2 regions of the Crocosphaera sp. XPORK-15E genome follow, and region 1 is predicted to be linked to the other one. Evidence: predicted binding sites of a transcription regulator. Region 1 holds the regulator's gene; the other holds the start of a gene.
What was found. Region 1 encodes NtcA, which controls nitrogen genes in cyanobacteria. Its sites were predicted from a motif close to TTTGTANCNNNNGNTACAAA; they were not measured.

Region 1 (9,657 bases):
CTGTTTTTGGCCCATTTAATTATGGAAAATCCACCTTACTCAATGCCTTATTAGGTAATAAAACCTTACCCATTGATTTAATTCCTACTACGGGAGCAGCAATTTATGTTAAATATGGGGAAAAATTATCAACAAAAATTACCTTAATAGATGACACAATAATTTGTGAAGAAGGCACAGACATTCTCAAAAAATATGCCATTCTTAATGATCAAAGATATATGAGAGATGATGTAAAGTCTGTTGAGGTTTATTGTGAGCATCCCCTATTAAAAATGGGGGTAGAATTTCTAGATTTACCTGGAACAAATGATCGAGAAAAACAAGATAATTTAGTTAAAGATAAACTATTAACAGCAGATTTAATCATTCAAGTGGTTGATGGGCGTAAATTAATGACATTAGGAGAAAGGGAAAATTTTAGAGATTGGTTACTAAATAGAGGAATTAATAGTGTAGTTTTAGTTATTAATTTTCTCAATTTATTAGAGTCTGAAGAGCAAAAAGAAGTTTATCATCGTCTTCGTTTTGTAGCTGAAAGTTTTCGTGTAAATTTGCCCCCCGGAATTAGTAATTTATATCGTGTTGATGCTTTACCTGCTTTAAGAGCAAGATTAAAAGGAGATAATTGTGCTGCACAAACTACGGGATTATCAATTTTTGAATCAGCTTTACAAAGTATTGTCACAACTCAAAAAGAAAGTTTATCTTTCCGCATTTCTCGTCTTGTAGAAATACGTAATCAACTAAAGATTATTACGGAAAACAAACAGCAAATAATTACTCAAAAATTAGAGAAAGAGCAGCAAAAAATAGAGATTCAAAAAAAAGCTGTCAAAATTATTAAACAAGGATTTCAACGTAGTCTATCTGAGTTTGAAAGTTGGCTATATTTACCAAAATTATTAACTAATTATCAAACAGAAATGTCCCTCGCTTTAGAAAAAAGAAACTTTAAACAGTGGCACCAGAATGAGTTTGAAAGCAAGATTTTAGCTTATAAAACTATGATTATGGAATGGGTTGATAAAGCCTGTGAATTTTTTGAACACCAACCCTTAAACCCTTTAATAATTAGTTTTCCTGAAATGCCAAAAATGTCACCACCAGCAATAGAAAAGGTACAAAAAAAATCTATAGATATTGATGATATTGCTGCCGTTGGTGTCCCCACAGGAATTGGTTGGGTATTAGGTGGGCCAGTGGGGGCAGCAGTTTTAGGGGGTGCAAGTTATTTATTGAATAAAACAACAACTAAAACAGAACAAAAAGAATCTCAACAGAATTCTCATGATAAAATAAGTTATAATGAAATAGCAAAAGAGTATTTAACTCGTTTTAGTGAACAAGCATTTTTAAGCTTACGTCAATATGAACAGCAAGCAGAAAAAATTATGATCTTGACTGAAAATAAAGAATCTGTAGAAATGACTCAACTGTCTCATCAATTACAATTATTAAATGATGTTTTAGCTATACTTGATCAACCATGTTTTAACAGTGACAAATAAAATTGTATGCAGATAAAAAAGCAAAATACTAGCATTATTGTTGATGATAATGCGATGAGAATTTACCTTGCTAGTCCCGCAAAAGAAGGTCAATATCCAGGGATTTTGTTCTATTCAGATATCTATCAATTAGGTATTCCAATTACTAGATTAGCTGATCATTTAGCGGGATATGGATATGTAGTAGCTGTCCCTGAAATTTACCATCGTTTATTACCGATAGGAACTATTATTGAACCTAATGATTTAGGTAGAATTCAAGGGAATGAAGCAGCTAGAAAAACTGCATTATCAGAGTTTGATCAAGATGCTAATGCTCTGATTAATTTTCTCAGTCAACAGGAAAATGTGATCTCTGATAAAATTGGAACTATGGGCTTTTGTATTGGGGGACATTTGGCGTTTCGGGCTGCATTTAACCCTGAAATAAAAGCCGCCGTCTGTGTTTATCCCACCGGAATTCATAATGGTAAATTGGGCCGAGAAAAAGCGGATTCTTTAGCAAAAATGAGTGAGATTATAGGGCAAATTTTATTGATTTTTGGCACAGAAGATCCCCATATTCCCGAAGAAGGAAGACAATTAATTATAGAGTCTCTCACACAAGCTAATGTCTCTCATCAAGTGATAACTTATAAAGCGAATCATACCTTTATGAGAGATGATGGCTATAGATTTGATCCGGTAGCAACTGATTTAGCTTGGGGAGAAATTACGAATTTTTTAAAGTCAGTTTTGTAACCTTGAAAATTGAGGGAGTTACTAGGTTTAATGGTTGGTTAAATATCGTTCAATTAATAAAATAGCGACAATATCATCAACGGGACGAGGGGGAACCCGCATTCCTTTAGGAATTAAGCTTGTTAACCCTTTGGGGGGATACATTTCCCAATAGCGATCGCGGGCTTCTAGGGTACTGTTGCGTTCATCTACCATAATAATCGGAATAGAGGGTAAAAATTCCTGTTCTAATTGTTTTTTCCACTGTTTAGATGTGGTTTGATTACCCATAACTAATAATTCAATTGGAAACTGTTGAGATAGGGAATTTAGGGTTTTCATTGCTTGGTTAGACTCAATAACTTCATGATAATAAAGTTTACCTTGATTATCGGTTACTGCTATCCCACATTTATCGCGTCCGGGATCAAATCCTAAGATTATTGATGATTTTTCCTTGTTCATTGTTCACTTTCAGTTTCAAACATAATTTCATCATTCTTAATGGCAATTAATCTTATTTTTAGAGGGCCGAGGGTCTTTGTATCCTCAATAGTAACTGCTTTTAGTTCATCTAATCCTTCCTCAGATTGTTTTATTCTTTCAATAAAATCAATGACAGTTTTTAAGCGACCATCTCCTACTTGAATATTACCAATAACCCCCGCACGACGAGCGCGAAATTGAGTAGCTGCTAACAATAAATCAAGTCTTTTTTGCACATTTTCTTCCGTTAATGCTAAAGAATCTATGGAAACAGTGGCAATGGTTTCTCCTTCACTAAAAATCTTTTGATTGAGAACAACATCAGCAAAAACACGAACTTCTTTTTCCCCTTGTACATAATTACCAGCCGAAATAATTCTAACAACATATTCTTTGCCATCTTGTAATTGTTTAATCAATTGTTCTACTTGTGCTTGGGTAATTTGAACCACTCTTTCATCGGGTTTAATGTCCTCTTTTCCTACTAATTGGATCGCCGTTCTATTGGCTTGTCTGAGCAGTTCATCAACCACTTGATTACCTGCTTTTGGTACCACAATACGCACTGAACCAATGGCTAAAACTTGACCACGAACAATGGCAATTTGTCTTTCTCTTAAATCTTGATAATTTTGATAATATTGTTCTAAGATTTCTACTTGTTTTTGTAAATAAGCGGATTCTCTTTCTAATTGTTCTAACTGAGATTCTCGATTTTTAAGAACAATATCTTTCTGATTAATAGCTTGATCGAGTTCCACAATTTGACTATCTCGGTTATCAATTTCTGTTTGGAGGGTACTTTGTTGCTTCTCTAAACTTTGGAGACGGGTTTCTAAATTTTTGAGGCGGGTTTGTCGTTCATTTAAAATGCGGGTTTGGGAAGCAATTTGGGACTTTCCCTGTTTGAGTGCTTCATCTCGTTTGCGGACTTCTATTTGTAAGCTTTTAATTTCTTGATCGAGTTCAGTTTTATTTTTTTGTAGGGCTTGTTTTTCTTTGAGTAAAGTTGTAATATCTGTCCGTAATTTTCGAGCTTGATCGGAAACAGATTTGAGTTGTTTTCTCGCTTTGGAAAAATTTTGATTGGTTGAGTTTAATTTTTTTTGTGCAGTATTTTGTTCTGTTTTTGCTTCTTGTAATTTTTGTTGAATATCCTTTTTATCAATGGCAAACCTTTCTAAATCAGCTTTAGCAACCCGTAATTGTTTTTGAATTTCATCAAGTTCAAATAGTCCTTCTCTGAGAGATTTACTAAAGGTTAATAAAACTCCAAAGGTAGAAGCGGCGATCAAAGCTCCCGTCAAGACAGTAACAACAATCGCCGTTTGTTTCGGACGAAGATTACCAATGGTTAGTCGAGCTTTGCCAACTTTGGTGCCTAAGCGATCGCCCAATGCCGCGATCAAGCCTCCTAAGATTAAAACGGCTGCAATTAGGATATAAGCACTGGTCATTCGCTTTTAACATTGATAAGAACGTTAGGTAAATTGCTGACTAAGGACTACAGGATTATGAACAGTGATTTTTTTCTTATGAATAGAAATCATTTCTTCCTGACGTAAATCTCCCAACAAACGAGTGACAGTCACACGGGTAGAACCAATGGCCTCGGCGATCGCTTGATGAGACAATTTTAAGTCAACGCGAATCCCTTCAGGAGTCGGTACACCAAAGTCCCGACATAAAATTAACAGAAAACTGACCAAACGGGAACCCATATCACGATGAGCGAGGGTTTCAATCATCATTTCTGTTTGTAAAATCCGTGAAGATAACCCCTGAAGCATTAAAATCGACAAATCTGGATTACTTTTTAAGGCCTGCTCTACTTGTTCAATGGGGGCAGATAATAATTCCACCGGAGTAAAGGCCACCGCATGATAAAAGCGATCTGAGCGTTGGCCGGTAATTAGGGAAAGTACCCCAAACACACTATTTTCTCTCAATAAGGCCACGGTAATTTCCTCCCCTGCTTCATAGACACGGGAGAGTTTGACCGCACCTTTGAGCAAAAAGTAAACCCTCTCGGCGGGATCACCAGGGAAAAAGATCGTTTTGCCCCGTTCAAAGGGTTCCACGACAGGGGGATAGGGGCCGCCACCAATGCGGCGAAAAACGGCTGCTAAGGGTTTATCCTGTGGTACAGATATTTCCATCACACTTTAATATAACACCGGAAAAATAAGGGGTCTGAAAACACCAAGGGGTGATAGAGCAGAAGTCAGAAGTTTGAAGTTTGAAGTCAGAAGTAAAACCCTTATAGTTAATGGTTTTGAAACCCGTATACTATACCTCATTCAACTGCACACTGCTATAAGTTAATGATAGAAACAACACTTTAACGTATCTTCAAGGGTTTTTGCTACGTTTTGCTTCACAATGTTCCTATTGGGATGATACATCCCTCGTTCTGTCAATGATTATAGCTACCCATCTTCCATAATGGGGGCATAATGCTTAGAAAACTTGTCCAATTGTCCAGAAGACTATGTTAGATTTAACCGGAAAGAACGCGCTCGTTACAGGAATTGCTAATAATCGCTCGATCGCTTGGGGAATTGCTCAACAACTCCATAAAGCGGGGGCCAACCTCGGTGTTACCTATTTACCCGATGAAAAAGGACGTTTTGAGAAGAAAGTCAGAGATGTGGTTGAACCCCTCAACCCGTCCATTTTTGTACCTTGTAATGTTCAAGATGAGGCCCAGGTGGCGGAAACTTTTCAAGCGGTGGCTGATACTTGGGGAAAGTTAGATATTTTAATCCATTGTTTGGCTTTTGCAGATAAGGAAGGGTTAGGGGGCGACTTTAGTGGGGTTTCCCGTGAAGCGTTTAGTCAGTCCCTGGAAATTAGTACCTTTTCTTTGGCTAATATGGCTAAATATGCTAAACCTTTGATGACTGAAGGCGGCAGTATTGTCACTTTGACTTATGTAGGGGGTGTCAAAGTCATTCCTAATTATAATTTGATGGGAGTGGCTAAAGCTGGGTTAGAGATGAGTGTGCGCTATTTAGCGGCGGAATTAGGCCCTAATAATATTCGGGTGAATGGTATTTCTGCGGGGCCTATTCGTACTTTAGCTTCTTCTGCGGTAGGGGGCATTTTAGATATGATGCGTCATGTGGAAAATGTGGCCCCTTTGAAACGGACAGTAACTCAATTAGAGGTGGGTAATACGGCGGCTTTTTTGTGTAGTGACTTGGCCAGTGGGATCACCGGACAAATCATTTATGTGGATGCGGGTTACGAAATTATGGGAATGTAAAAATCAAAAATGAGGGATTTTCCCCCTCATTTTTTTGTAATATTCACCTACTTTTTGGGCTGATAACCTGTCACAAAATTTCTTAAATAAGGTATGATAATCACTGAATACTGTTGAGTTATAGTTTCTGATACCTATTGATGAAAATTCCTATTATCTATGCTTATCCTCGTTCGGGAGGGACGTTAGTTAATCGATGTTTAGGGAGTATAGCGGGCAATCTTATTCTATCTGAAGTTAATCCCCTAGCTTCAGTACATCCCATTGCTGAGCAGGCACAAGATTGGCTTGATCTTCTCAAAGATGATCAGCTAGATGAGTTTGTCCATAAGTCCTATGGTCAACAGATACATTTTTTGGCCACTCAAGCCAAAGCATCAAATAAGCATCTAATTATTCGTGACTGGACAGCGGCCAACTTTATCGATAACCCTATTAGTAATAATATATTGACACCCAGTTTCTTATTGGAACAAGATTTATATTTATCCCATTATGGATTAACTTCTTTACCTGTGGTGATCGTCCGTCGTGTGGCAGATGTTTATGAGTCGATGACGCGCATATTTCCTCACTTAAATTTGGAGATTCAATCTTTTGGAGAAGCTTACTTAGCCTATGCTCAAGCAGTTTGTCATTATCCCATTTTTCACTATGAACAAATCTGTCAAGATCCTCAGACTCAAATTCGCTTAATTTGTCAAACTTTAGAAATCAATTATGATCCCGACTTTCTCAATAAATTTTATCAGTTTGATAAGTGTACTGGAGATAATACCATTGAACAATCATCAAGAGGGAGGCAACTAACCGAAATTAATTTACTTCCCAGTCATACAGAGTCCAAATCATATATCATAGCGAGTAATGATGAAAACTGTCGGAGGGCAAATCAGTTATTAGGTTATGAATGAGACACAACAGTTAGAGACCCTATGGCAAGTCTTAGAATCACGCGATCGCGTTGTTATAAAAGCCCAGCAAGAATATGATCGTCTGCAGGGACAGATCAAGGAGCAGAGAGAAGATATACAAAGACAAACTCGCCATCTGGAAAATACAATGAGGCTTCATTTTGAAGAAGTACAAAAACTTACCGTACAACTGCAACTGAGTCAAGCAAAAAAAGAATCATTACAGCAGGTTATTGAGCAACGAAATGTGACCATAGAAGATATCAAAGGTCAACTACATCGTAGCGAAGAAAATAGACTTTTTTTGTTAGATAAAATTGATCAATTGCAAGAAAAACTTAATGAGAGTCAAGCCACTATTGAAGGGATGGAAAGCAGTAAATTTTGGCAGTTAAGGCAAGGTTTGGTCAAGTTTAAAAAATTCCTAGGCTTCAAAGGATAAAATTAAAATTCATAGCCTCCGAATTTTATTTCTTCTCGAAATTTGTGGTCAACAATTTCTTTTAGTTCCTCATCAAAATAATTTGTATAATGCCGCCGTTGAGATTGATTACGAAGGGGTAAGGGTTCATAGGGGATATTAATCATTTTGCAAACTTTTTTGAAATCTTGAGCAAGGGATTCAAATCTCATTAAAAAATTGATATCTCGATCTAGTTTTGGAGATTTCAACTTGATTGATAACCCTAATGGCTTAATAATTATTTCCTGAGAAGAAGTAGAGGAAAGACTGATATAATCTCTCAAAGTTGGTACTTCTGCCACTAAGTTAATAAAATCTTGTCGCACCCAATCTGTTACCCCTCGATGAGGAGAAAAGTACCAAGAAATCATACGATCATAAGGGTTTCTGATAGTAGAAAACTTAAACAGTTTTTGATATATATGGGGTTCTAAAATGTTTTGATAATGTTGTAAAGTGGAATGTTTTGTGACTTCATATTTATCATTTCTGACCTCAAAACGTTCAATACCGTCTTGATGTTTTCCCTCAATTACAATTTTATCCTCAGAATAGTTTCGCAAAATATTCTGAATACTATTGCCTGCTGTTTTCGGAACATGAATAAATAAAAAACCATTATTTATAGAAAGCATAAGTTATCAATTTGTTTAATTGTTTAAGTTTAACTAATTAGAAAATCAAGGGCATTAGTAACTGTTTGCAAACTATTATTTAGAGATTGATTATTACTCAAGAATCTCATCTCTTTGGCGACTCTTTAATAAGTCCCGTATCTTCGTGATGAACAAATTCTAAGGGGCCTCCTGAATCTGTACAAGTAATAATTGGTTTACTGGATAGCATTCCTTCTAGAGTGACATAACCATAATCTTCATCAAGGGGCGGATAAATTATCCCCAAAGCATTGGCATAGTGTTGAATTTTCTCCTCCTCCGTAATACTTCCTAAAAACGTGACTCGATCTGCCACTCCTAATTCTGCGGCTAGGGAGATTAACTTTTTGTGGTAGAAATTATCCCCTGACTTTCCGGCGAATACTACTTTCACTGGATTAGTAGTTTTTGCCAGAGATTGCAGGACAAGTTCTTGACGTTTAATGGGGTTTAAACGACTGGGAAAAAATAAATAGCCTTTTTCCGGTTGACAATGAAATAACTCAGAATTTTTAGGAGGATGATAGAGGGGAATAGAGTCAAAGTTACTAAAGTATTTAAGCCTTTTGGAAACATTAGCCGCAATGGTAAAGATACCTGAACATTCAGCAAAGGTTTTATGATCGGAATTAATGATACTGTCACGAATAGCAAAGCCATCAGGATAACGACATAAATTACAGTATTCATGACCCCAAAGATCATAGGCATCTCGATGTTGATGTAGTAACCACAAAACCTTCCGAGGATGAGGAATTAAATAGGCGGGAAATTTCAGTCCTATGACTTTATCAATAGATTGACCGTGGGATTCGATGATATCTAATAAACGACAAGCTAACATCGTATCTAATATGTTTTGAGGGGGATATCCCTTCAAAGGAACAGCGACAATTTCGACTTCGTGGCCAGCTTCTTGAAGAACACCAAGTAATTCTTCAGCTAAAATTTCTGCTCCCCCTCGAACAAAAGGCACTTGTACTGTAGTAATAATTATTTTCATGATTTGTCACCTCCAATTTTTTCATTCAATTCATATAAATGATCGGTAATTTTTCCGAGAGAGTTAGGCAAGATGGTTGCCGTGATTTGCTGTCCTAGAAGTTGCTGATAATGATTGAGATTTTCTACATCTCTATAAGACTGATAACGTAAACTGACAATCTGTCTAATAAGTTCTTGATTAATGAGGAGAGATTGCTGTAATCCTTCGGCTAAATTTTGATTGACTTCTATTTGATCTTTAAAGAGAATATTGATGAATTTAAGAATTAACTTTTTGAACGGCTTTAATAGGACAAAGGGAAATTTATTTAAACTATCAGGCCATGTTGTTCTTTCTGAACCTCGCAATTGTGCATTTTCGATCAATCCTTCAATATGTTTAACTAAATCAGTTATACCAGAAATATCTACTTCAGGTTCCACAATTAACGGCTGTTGTTGAGGAAGTTGACTCAACTGTGATGCCATTGCATTATCTATCTTTTTTTCTAAATGAGCCAATGTAATTTTTGGCAAGGAATATTGAGTATTCATAAATTTAGGAGGATAGCTCAATTTATTTAACCTAATTATACAACATTGAACACCCATTAAATGAGTTAACAAAATTATATTTTTATTCGACTGTAGAATT
Region 2 (9,657 bases), on a different contig from region 1:
ATAAGGCATTACAAAGACAATACTGCGGGTTGGCCCCATCAATACTGTTAACAATAATCCTGAAACTAAAGCCCCCATCCAAGCCCCTCGACTACCCCAACGGAGATAAACTAAAGCAATGGGAATGGGAAAAAAGAGCCGCAATAGGGGCCCTAGGGGAAAATAATAGTTAATTAACCAAATTAAGCTACCCGCACTGGCTAAAAACGCCGTTTCCACCATAGCTAAGGTTTGGCGGGTTTTGGCAGAAGAAAGGCTTAATGTCGCCATTTTAGGGGGTTCCGGTGGAGTCGGACTTGTTGAATCTTCCCCTTCATCTACCCAATTAGAATCATTCATTAAAGCATCAGTATCCTTTGCTGAAGGTTGATTAAGCGGCTCAGAAGAAGAACTCATTTAGGAAATAATTTGCTCTAGAGAATCAAGAGAAGGGATACAAAGAATATCATCTTCCCGTTTAATTAAACCCTTTTTTTCTAATTTAGTCAGCGATCGCGTGACAGTTTCCCGCGCTAACCCACTAATACTGCTTAACTCCCGATGAGGTAAATTAGGAATTTCTACCCCTCTTTCCGTCCGTTTGCCCTGACCTTCTGCTAAAAATAATAAAGTATCAGCCACCCGTGAGAGACTATCCGCTTCCCGTAATCTTAGCCGTCGGTTGATTTGTCTTAACCGTTTGGCCATTAATTGAGCCAAATGAACCCCCGCAATGGGATCACTCTCAAGTAAACTGACAAAATCTTGGGCTGGAATACTACTGACAGTGGTTTGAGTTAAGGTAATGGCATCAGTTGAACGGGGAACTTCCTCTAAAGCGGCCATTTCCCCAATCACCTCCCCTCTACCGACGATATTGAGGGTGACTTCCTTCCCATCAAAGTTGTGAGTCCGAATTTTCACCCAGCCTTCTAAAATAAAGTAAACGGAACCCCCCCAGTCATTCTCCAAGAGAATCACACGGTTGGCAGGATGAACACGGGTAACAGCGTGACTCATGACAAGTTCTAAACTTTCTTCTGGTAAACCAGCAAAGAAAGACGCTGTTTGTATTAACTTTTCTAAATCAGGAGATTGGTGACGAGAGTTGTTGATATCTTCCATAAGCCCATAAGCAGATTGCTAATTCATCTGCTATGCTAAGCCTATCAAAAATCATGGGCTTATTTTTTAAAGTTTCTAGAAGTCTTCTTTGTGATCTCACCTATTCTTAATTATCTTTAACAAATTACTGTGGCGGTTCAAGATAAGCTTCAATCCCTAATTACTGACCTTGAGCGGGTTCTGTGGGAAGGACAACTCGCTGAAAATCCAGAAGTGTTAATCCTTCTCGAAAGAGTACGACACTATCTATTGCTGTGTCAAGCAGGGGCAATGGATGAGAATTTTGACACTCAGGCCGAAAAGCTTACGAACATGGTGTTGACGCGCTTAGAAACGAGTCTGAATCAATGGTTACAACCCTTACAAGGTGAATTAGAGCAGTTACATCATCAGCGACAATCTCTCTTACAAGAAATTCAAACCCTGGAACAGCAACGCCAAGAGATTTTGTCAGAGTTTTTGGCCAAATTGTCAACTCATTGTGACAATAGTTTACCAGAACCCTTAGAACAAACCGAACCATCTTTATCGACTTCCTTATCTAGTTTTGATCAAACTTTACCCACGGTGTTTGAATCTTTACGGGAAGATTTACAGACTTATTCTGATTCTCTGCGAGAAGGACTGCAAAGGATGCACCAGTTAGGACAACAGGGAGAGGCCAAGTTTTTGGCTTATTGTAATCGTCTCCAACAACAATTAGAATTATCTCTCAATCAGCCAACTTTCAAAAGTCCAATTTCCATTAACAATCCTATCATTAATACGTCCTGGTATTTGGGTATTGATCTTACAACTAATCCTTTGACGGCAGTTTTATTACAGGTTAATTTAAACTCTCCTGAGCAATTTTCCGACTATCCTTTATCAGAGCTTCTTAACCTATCTTTCCCTAACCTTTCTCTTAATGAGAGTCCCTTAGATTACTGGAAACAATCCTTAAATCACCTCAGCACCAGCTTAACGGATCAATCATCACTCAGCATCGGGGAATTCACCTTAGAATCTATTCTAGGGCAATTAGAAGGGGTTGTTTTAATCTGTCCCGCTCGATGGAATTCAGGCGATCGCGCTTTATTGCAAACCCTATTATTAGAAACTCCTTTGATCAAGACTCCTCAGCAAATGCTCTGGGTTCCCAAAGCGATCGCCTTAGCTTTAGCTTATTGTCCCACTCAACCCCATTATGAAACCCCTCAATTATCTTTGGTCATTGAATTAACAGAAACCGTCACAGAATTAGCTTTAGTTGATATTTCCCAGGGATTTTCTGGGTTAACAACTCAACGGTTTGCTTACGGAAGTCAAGGAATGAATCAAGATATTTTGTGTCAATTAATTTACCCTCAATGGTATGGTCAAATGACTCAAACAGTTCCCACACTTCAAGCACCTTTTCCCCAACCTGGATACCCAGATTTATTGCTAAGAGAAGGCTTAAGTCAGCAATTACAGGAACATCCGTTAGGGAATGCAATGTTAGAAGCGGCTCAATTAAGCCGATTAATTTTACAGCAACAAGAAACCTTTTCTTCAACCATTGCTCAACAAATTTGGGGTGTTACCCGTCGAGAAATGACTGAACAAATCATTGAACCTTGGCGACACCAACTGCATCAAAAAATAACAACATTACTGACTCAAGTAGAGCAGTCATCAACTGCGATTACTCAAATCATTCTCTCTGGTGAAGGGGTTTCTGCTATTAGCTATGGGTTGTCCCCTTGGTTAACTGAAAAATTCCCTCATGCCACTTTAATTCAGGAAAAAAATAATGATTCAATCTACTCTATTTTCCAGGGAATATTCCCTTTGCTTTCAGATTCTTATAAAGCAAAAATATAAACTATTAGTTTTCTTTTTCTTGTTGATTTAAGGTGACTTGAATCAACTTTGGAGACGGATTAATTAATTGCAATTGTTGAGGTAAATCTCTCCAGGTGAAAGCTTGTTTAAATTCCAATTGCTCACTATCATCATCACCTTCAAGAGATAAGTTATCTACCCACAAACTTCCTCTAAATTGGGCCGGATGATCTGGGGAATTCTTAGGTTTAATTTCTAGTTGATAGTTAGGAGCAAAAATAAAAGCATCTAATTGCTCAAATTGTAAATTTATTCGAGAACCTTCATAACCCAAAATAATAAAATTTTCTGGGGAACAAGGTTGATTAGATTCACATTTATGAATAATATTATCTGCTTGAATATCCCCTAATACATAAAAGATAACTGTAACAGATTCCTCTTTACTCCCTGAATTGATTTCTATCTGGTTAATCGTATCAATTTCTGTAATTACATATTCATAGACTTTTTTATTATTTTCGATGCGGGTTGGTTGATCTTCTGACCGAGGAAAAGTAAATTCTGTTTCTCTTTCTGTTTCTTTTTCTGTTTCTCTTTCTCTTTTTGTTTCTTTTTCTGTTTCTTTTCTTCCTTTTTTCTCCTCATCAATTATTGTTAAATAATGATTCTCTGGCAATCTTAGTTTGACAGATTCTAAATCAGGTAATTCGGGCGGTTTGATGCCTGTATATTTAGCTTGATAAGTATCCGGTTCAGTGATGTTAATTTTATCAAGAGGAAACTGACAATCATTTACCCAGACATCACCTGTGACCTGACTTTTTGCTGTTCCTTGTCCAGTTTTTTTGCCCATTAACCATAAGACTGGAACCGGATCAGATAAGTAATTATCAAAAAAATTAATAGCTAATTCAAATGAGCTAGAATCTCCGTTTTTAATTTCAGTATTTACCGTTGCAATCCCTTGATTATCCCCTATTTTTTGAAAGCTTTCTAGAGAAAAGTTTCCAAAAGGAAGCTCGATTTTTTTGTGTTCAGCTAAGGCTAAAATATCTTCTTTTTCCGCTTTCCAATCTTGCTGATTTTTACAAATACGTAAAGCCTTAGAAAAATCCTCAGATTCTTGTGAAGAATTTGGGGAATTTAATTGTTCTTCCCATTCAATGTCATTAAATTCAAGCAGTTTAGGATGCTCAATGAGTAAAGATTTAATGCGAGTTTGGGCAACTTCAGCAATTCCATGATGGTTTTGGTTTTCAGTTACAGCTTTTGTGTTAGCATTAATCACGGTGGTCGTACTAATAATTAATCCGGCTGCAGCAACAGTTCCTACAGTTCCCAGTAACGTGACCATGAACAGCGTAAAGCCTTGGTTTTTGTACGGTTGTTTAGACTTATAATATAACTCTACTAAATGGGAATTTTTGAAGATCATAAATCACTCATGAAATTGAATAGCTTTACAATCTTAAAGTACCCTGTTAATTTTAAAAATTAACAGGGTACCTACAAAAAGTTTGGATATTTATCAGAAAGCACGGGATGTTCAAAACTCCTGCTTTTAAACCGGAAATCTAATGGGTACTAGATAAACGGGGACTATGGCTATTCTGGCTAATTTGAGCTTGACTGGTGGTGGGAGGTGCTGACGGTGAGGCAGAAGCGTCTTGTAGTACCTCTGGATTAAACCGATAACCCACATTTCGCACCGTTTGAATTAAACTTGGTTGACGGGGGTCAGTTTCAATTTTCTTGCGTAGGGAAAGAACATGAGTATCGATGGTTCGGGGATTATCAATGGCCTCTGGCCAAGCTCTTTGGAGCAATTCTGCACGACTGAGGGGGTTTCCTTCTGCTTGGGCCAACACATACAATAAGCTAAATTCTTGAGGGGTTAAATCGACAAAATCCCCACGAAATTGTACGCGACGCTGTACTAGATCAATTTTTAAATCGCCATAATCCAAATAAAGTGGGGCAGAAGCAACCCGTAACCGTCTGATTAAGGCTTCAACCCTGGCCATAAATTCTTGCATACCAAAGGGCTTACTTAAATAGTCATCAGCCCCCGCATTTAGCCCTTTAACAATATCCTTTTCTGTATTGCGAGCCGATAGAATCATAATCATCGACTGGCGTTGTTGATGGAGCCATTGGCACAATTCCATGCCATCTCCGTCAGGAAGATCAGAGTCAAGAATAACTAAGGCGGGTTGGCGATGAGCAAAGGCATTACGCGCTTGGTGCAGGTTAGCGCATTGCTGAGCCATGTAACCTGCTTGTTGCAAATGCCAACCTAATAATGAGCGTAGGTGAGGATTCCCCTCAACGATAGCAATGTAAATCAGACTCACCTTAGTTCTCATCCTTCTAATTTGACACTCCTTAGCCTAGCAAACGTAATGTCAAGAATTTGTAACATTGGCTACGACGTTTCGGCTAAGTTCCGAAGAAAATATTAAAGTTTACAGTGTTTTGTCTTTTTTTGTTAACTTTGATCAGTAATTTCTATTGAGGTTGTTTTCAAATGAATGGCCAAAGGATAAAATAGAAGATATACAGAGGATGAAATTTTCTTAAATTCTTAGTCTTTATAAACATTCTAACTTGTTTTTCTGAGAATGATTCATTAGAATCAAGTTATTTCTTTTTTATCAACCCCCATTTAAAGTCGCCTAACCTAACAATTATGCTTCAAGATCCCCAGACCATTCGTTATTATCAAAAACTCACTGATGGCATGGTAGATCTATGGAATCGTGGTCGCCGTTTTGATGAAATTCAGTCATACATGGATGGCTACATCGCTTGTTTACGGCAGACAAACACCCTAGAATCCTATCTAATTCATCGCTTAGAGGAAGATGCGTGGCGGTTCTTCCGTGACCCTTCTAATTTTGAGTTAGCTGCCTTACAAACCCAAACAGAAGCGGATTATTACTAACATATTCTAGTTTAGTGGGGTAGGAAATTAATCTCCTACCCCAAATTGTCTTAAGCTTAAGAAGCTAAAGCCACTTCAACTTGCTGTTGCAACTCGCCTTTTTGGTACATTTCAAAGACGATATCGGAACCGCCAATGAATTCCCCATTGATATAAACTTGGGGAATGGTGGGCCATTCTGAATACTCTTTAATGCCCTCACGAATTTGGGGATCAGCTAAGACATCAACGGTTTCAAAGGGTACTCCCAAGGTACTCAAAATTTGTACTACATTGTTGGAAAACCCGCATTGAGGCATTAACTTGTTTCCTTTCATAAAGACCAAGATTTTATTGCTTTTGACTAATTGATCAATGCGCTCTTTAACGTCTGGGGTCATAACTACTCCTAAAAAATTTACTGACGATTCGATGCAAATCATGAAAAATGATAATGATGGCGCGGATCGGCCTTCAGTTTCGATGATGTTTATTGTAGCTTAGACAATTTATTGGGCCGCTTCCCAAGCTTGAGGGGTATAAGTCTTTAAAGCGAGGGCATGAATGGCCTCGGATGCCATTGCCTCTTGAAGTGCGCCATAAACTAGCTGATGCTGCTTGATCATGGTTTTACCTTCAAAAGACTGAGAAACCACGATCGCTTCTAAATGATCGCCCCCACCTGTGAGATCTCTAACCACCACCTGAGCGTCGGGGAGTTGAGCCTTAATCATGTCTTCAACTTGTGTGAGTCCAACCATGGAATTTTCCCCAAAAAACAAATACTAAATTTATTGTGACTTAATTTGTGTGTGTGAGACACCTTGAGAGGAGTCTGTCAGGAAATGATCATAAGAACAGTTGATTAGTTTTGGGGCGGTGCAGTTGTCCCCTCGTTACCAAAAGGCATATCCACAAAACCGAGTTCATATAATTGTTGATAGGATTTTTTGCCTAAGTCGGTGGTGGGGTTTTGAGAGCGAATAATCTGAATTAAGAGGGGAACAGCTAATTCTGGTTGATTTTGCGCCCGATGAACTAAGGCTAATTGATAAGTTGCGGAATCTCTCAGTTGTCCGGTTTTTAGGGCGTTGCTTCTTTGAGAATCAAAAATTTTTGTATCAATACCAGAGAAACTATTGGCGAGTTGGAGATGAAAATTAGATAATTGGTTAAAAATTTTGCGTGCTTGTTGCAGTTTCGTGACGGCTAAGCCATAATTTTCTTGATTAATGGCTTCATTGGCCTCACTCATCAATTTTTCTCCTCCTTGCAAACTGAGAAGGCTATCTGCTTGATTAAGAGGACGTAGATTATTAGGATCAGTGGGATCATCAACTTCTTCTTCTGTACCTGTATCTGTTGGTGTTTGGGCTAAGGGAGCATTCTTGACGGGAAAAGCTTGAGCATAATTAGCGTTTGGTGTTCCGATTCCTAGAATACAGGAGAAAGCAAGGACACTCGATAAGCTGAGGGAGAAAATTGACAACTTTAACATGAGATGACTAGATTAAGCAAAAAGATAAGACGACAATGGACGAATCTTTGAGGTATCTTAACATTTGTCTGGAACACCAATAGATCCCATTTGGTCTTTAGGCGATCGCGGATTGGTTATTTTAAGGAAGTCTGTTGAATCGCTAAAATGGCTGCTTGAGTGCGATCGCGGACATCTAGTTTCTGTAAAATAGCATGAACATGAACCCTGACTGTTCCTGTGGCAATGCCCAAGTTAAGAGCAATTTCTTGATTGGTTTTTCCCAGAGCAATTAAACCTAAAATTTCCTGTTCTCTTTGGGTCAAAGGATTATCAATAACTTCAATTGTATCTGTATTTATAACAGGTTTTTGAGCAAAAACAGCGCGAATTTCTGTTGTCCCTGTTTGATCCCACCAAGATGCTCCCGTAGCAACAGAACGTAAGGCTAAGATAAGATGTTCTGCTTCAATTCCTTTGAGACAATAACCATTAACTCCGATAGCAATTAGACGTTCAATTAAGGATTTTTGGGAATGGGAAGTTAAGACTAAAATGGGTAAATTCGGATGCTGTTGTTTAATTTGACGACAAGCTTCTATTCCCCCAATTCCAGGTAAACCAATATCAAGCAATACCACATCAGGTAAATACTGATTGGTGAATTCTACGGCGGTTTCACCATCACTGGCTTCTGCGATGACTTCAATATCAGATTCTCGCTGAAGACGGGTCACAAGTCCTAATCTAAACAGTTCATCATCTTCAACTAATAAAAGTCTTAACGGGTTAGAAATTGTCATAACAATCATCCATTATTGCAGGTAAACGACAGCCAAAAATGGCTCCTTGGGGATAGCGAACTTCTGCCCAAATTTTACCACCATGAGCTTCAACAATTTGGCGACTTAAATATAGTCCTAACCCTGAACCTTTTGCTTGGCGATCGCTAACTCCTTGGTAAAATCGCTCAAATAATTGGGGTAGTTCTTCTTTCGTAATGCCTAAGCCATTATCTATGACTAAAATTTGTTGTTCATCTCCTTTTGATTCGAGTAAAATTTCAACATTACTGCCTCTTGGTGAATGGTTAATAGCATTACTCAAAAGATTAATAAAAACCCGTTTGAGTTGCCAAGCATCTCCTTTTACCCAAAGTCTATCGCCTATTATATTAATATGAATGCGACGGGATTGGGCTAAATCAGTTAAACTTGCAATAATTTCATTTAATAAGGGTCTTAAATTAACAGGTTTTGGGTCAATTTTTAAGCCTTCATTATCATTCCGATAAATATCAAGAACGGTTTCGACTAATTGTAAAGTAGATTGATGGGAACGACTGATCATCTCTAAAATTTTTTGTTGTTTTGGGCTGACTTGACCAAAGGAACCCAGTTGAAAAGATTTTAAGGTTTCTATTGCTCCCAATAAAGGGGTTTTTAAGTCATGGGTGAGAGTAGAAACAAAATCTTCTCGCATTTGAAAAAGTTGTTCTTGTGCCTTAATTTGTGCTTGCTGATTGGCAATTTTTTCTTCATAATTGTGATTTTGAACACTTAACCAACCTGTTACCAATAGAGCAACCATCGCAATAATTCTATTAGCAATGGTTGATAGGTTATGAATTTCAAGCACAGGAATAAATAAATTTAGTAATGTCAAAGTTGCTGTTGTTACAGTTACTAAAATTACAAAATTACGATTTATATGGGTATTAGCTAATAAAATTGCCCCTGTATAAAGATAGCCAAAAACATAAGCAGAAGGCGTTGCGTATTCCATCACAATGACGACGGTAACAATAGAGATAATTAAACCATAAGAATAAGAACTTTGATGAGTATAGGAGGAAAATACTTTTCTGATAAAAGAGATGGTTTTTGACATTTTTATGATTTTTTCTGGCACAATTAGATTAATAACTATTATATAGCGTTATTCTTTGTTCTCTTTTTCTCAACAGTCTGTTTAAAATCTTACCTATATCACCGGATATAGCTGGACTATATTGGTCAATATATTATCGTCAATTTAATCTATATCCAAGTAATACTAAAAAAATAAAATCACTATAAACATAAAATATTTATAAGCATAGATTCCCAAAAAGCTAGTCCAGACTATAATTAATAATGTAATTCATTGCTCTTTTGATTAAGCAGGAAATTATCATGGTTCAAGGCTTCATTCAAATAGCCATAACCTTACTGCTTTTGCTGATAATTGTCCCGATTTTCGGTAACTATATGGCAAAAGTATATCTTCAGCAAAAAACCTTATTAGATCCTATTTTATTGCCCCTAGAAAAGCTAATTTACCTTATCAGCGGGGTTCGCTCCCA

Region 2: a site for NtcA is predicted at 5,326-5,345, ahead of VB691_RS18545 (DUF6761 family protein). Genes of this name have one in related genera too.

What each region holds. Positions count from the first base shown of each region.
Region 1 is NZ_JAYGHQ010000003.1:131,093-140,749, forward strand. Features, by position in the region: gene VB691_RS03545 (dynamin family protein) at 1-1,511, shown strand, start outside; gene VB691_RS03550 (dienelactone hydrolase family protein) at 1,518-2,252, shown strand; gene VB691_RS03555 (pre-16S rRNA-processing nuclease YqgF) at 2,280-2,696, opposite strand; gene VB691_RS03560 (DUF3084 domain-containing protein) at 2,693-4,174, opposite strand; gene ntcA (global nitrogen regulator NtcA) at 4,199-4,876, opposite strand; gene fabI (enoyl-ACP reductase FabI) at 5,209-5,985, shown strand; gene VB691_RS03575 (sulfotransferase family protein) at 6,126-6,899, shown strand; gene VB691_RS03580 (hypothetical protein) at 6,892-7,341, shown strand; gene VB691_RS03585 (sulfotransferase family 2 domain-containing protein) at 7,344-7,997, opposite strand; gene VB691_RS03590 (glycosyltransferase family 4 protein) at 8,104-9,021, opposite strand; gene VB691_RS03595 (hypothetical protein) at 9,018-9,557, opposite strand; gene VB691_RS03600 (glycosyltransferase) at 9,640-9,657, opposite strand, start outside.
Region 2 is NZ_JAYGHQ010000016.1:213,860-223,516, reverse strand. Features, by position in the region: gene VB691_RS18570 (DUF2232 domain-containing protein) at 1-339, opposite strand, end outside; gene VB691_RS18565 (Crp/Fnr family transcriptional regulator) at 397-1,104, opposite strand; gene VB691_RS18560 (hypothetical protein) at 1,234-2,949, shown strand; gene VB691_RS18555 (hypothetical protein) at 2,954-4,267, opposite strand; gene VB691_RS18550 (response regulator transcription factor) at 4,488-5,267, opposite strand; gene VB691_RS18545 (DUF6761 family protein) at 5,603-5,857, shown strand; gene grxD (Grx4 family monothiol glutaredoxin) at 5,914-6,237, opposite strand; gene VB691_RS18535 (BolA family transcriptional regulator) at 6,346-6,597, opposite strand; gene VB691_RS18530 (hypothetical protein) at 6,702-7,334, opposite strand; gene VB691_RS18525 (response regulator transcription factor) at 7,451-8,116, opposite strand; gene VB691_RS18520 (HAMP domain-containing sensor histidine kinase) at 8,103-9,203, opposite strand; gene kdpA (potassium-transporting ATPase subunit KdpA) at 9,488-9,657, shown strand, end outside.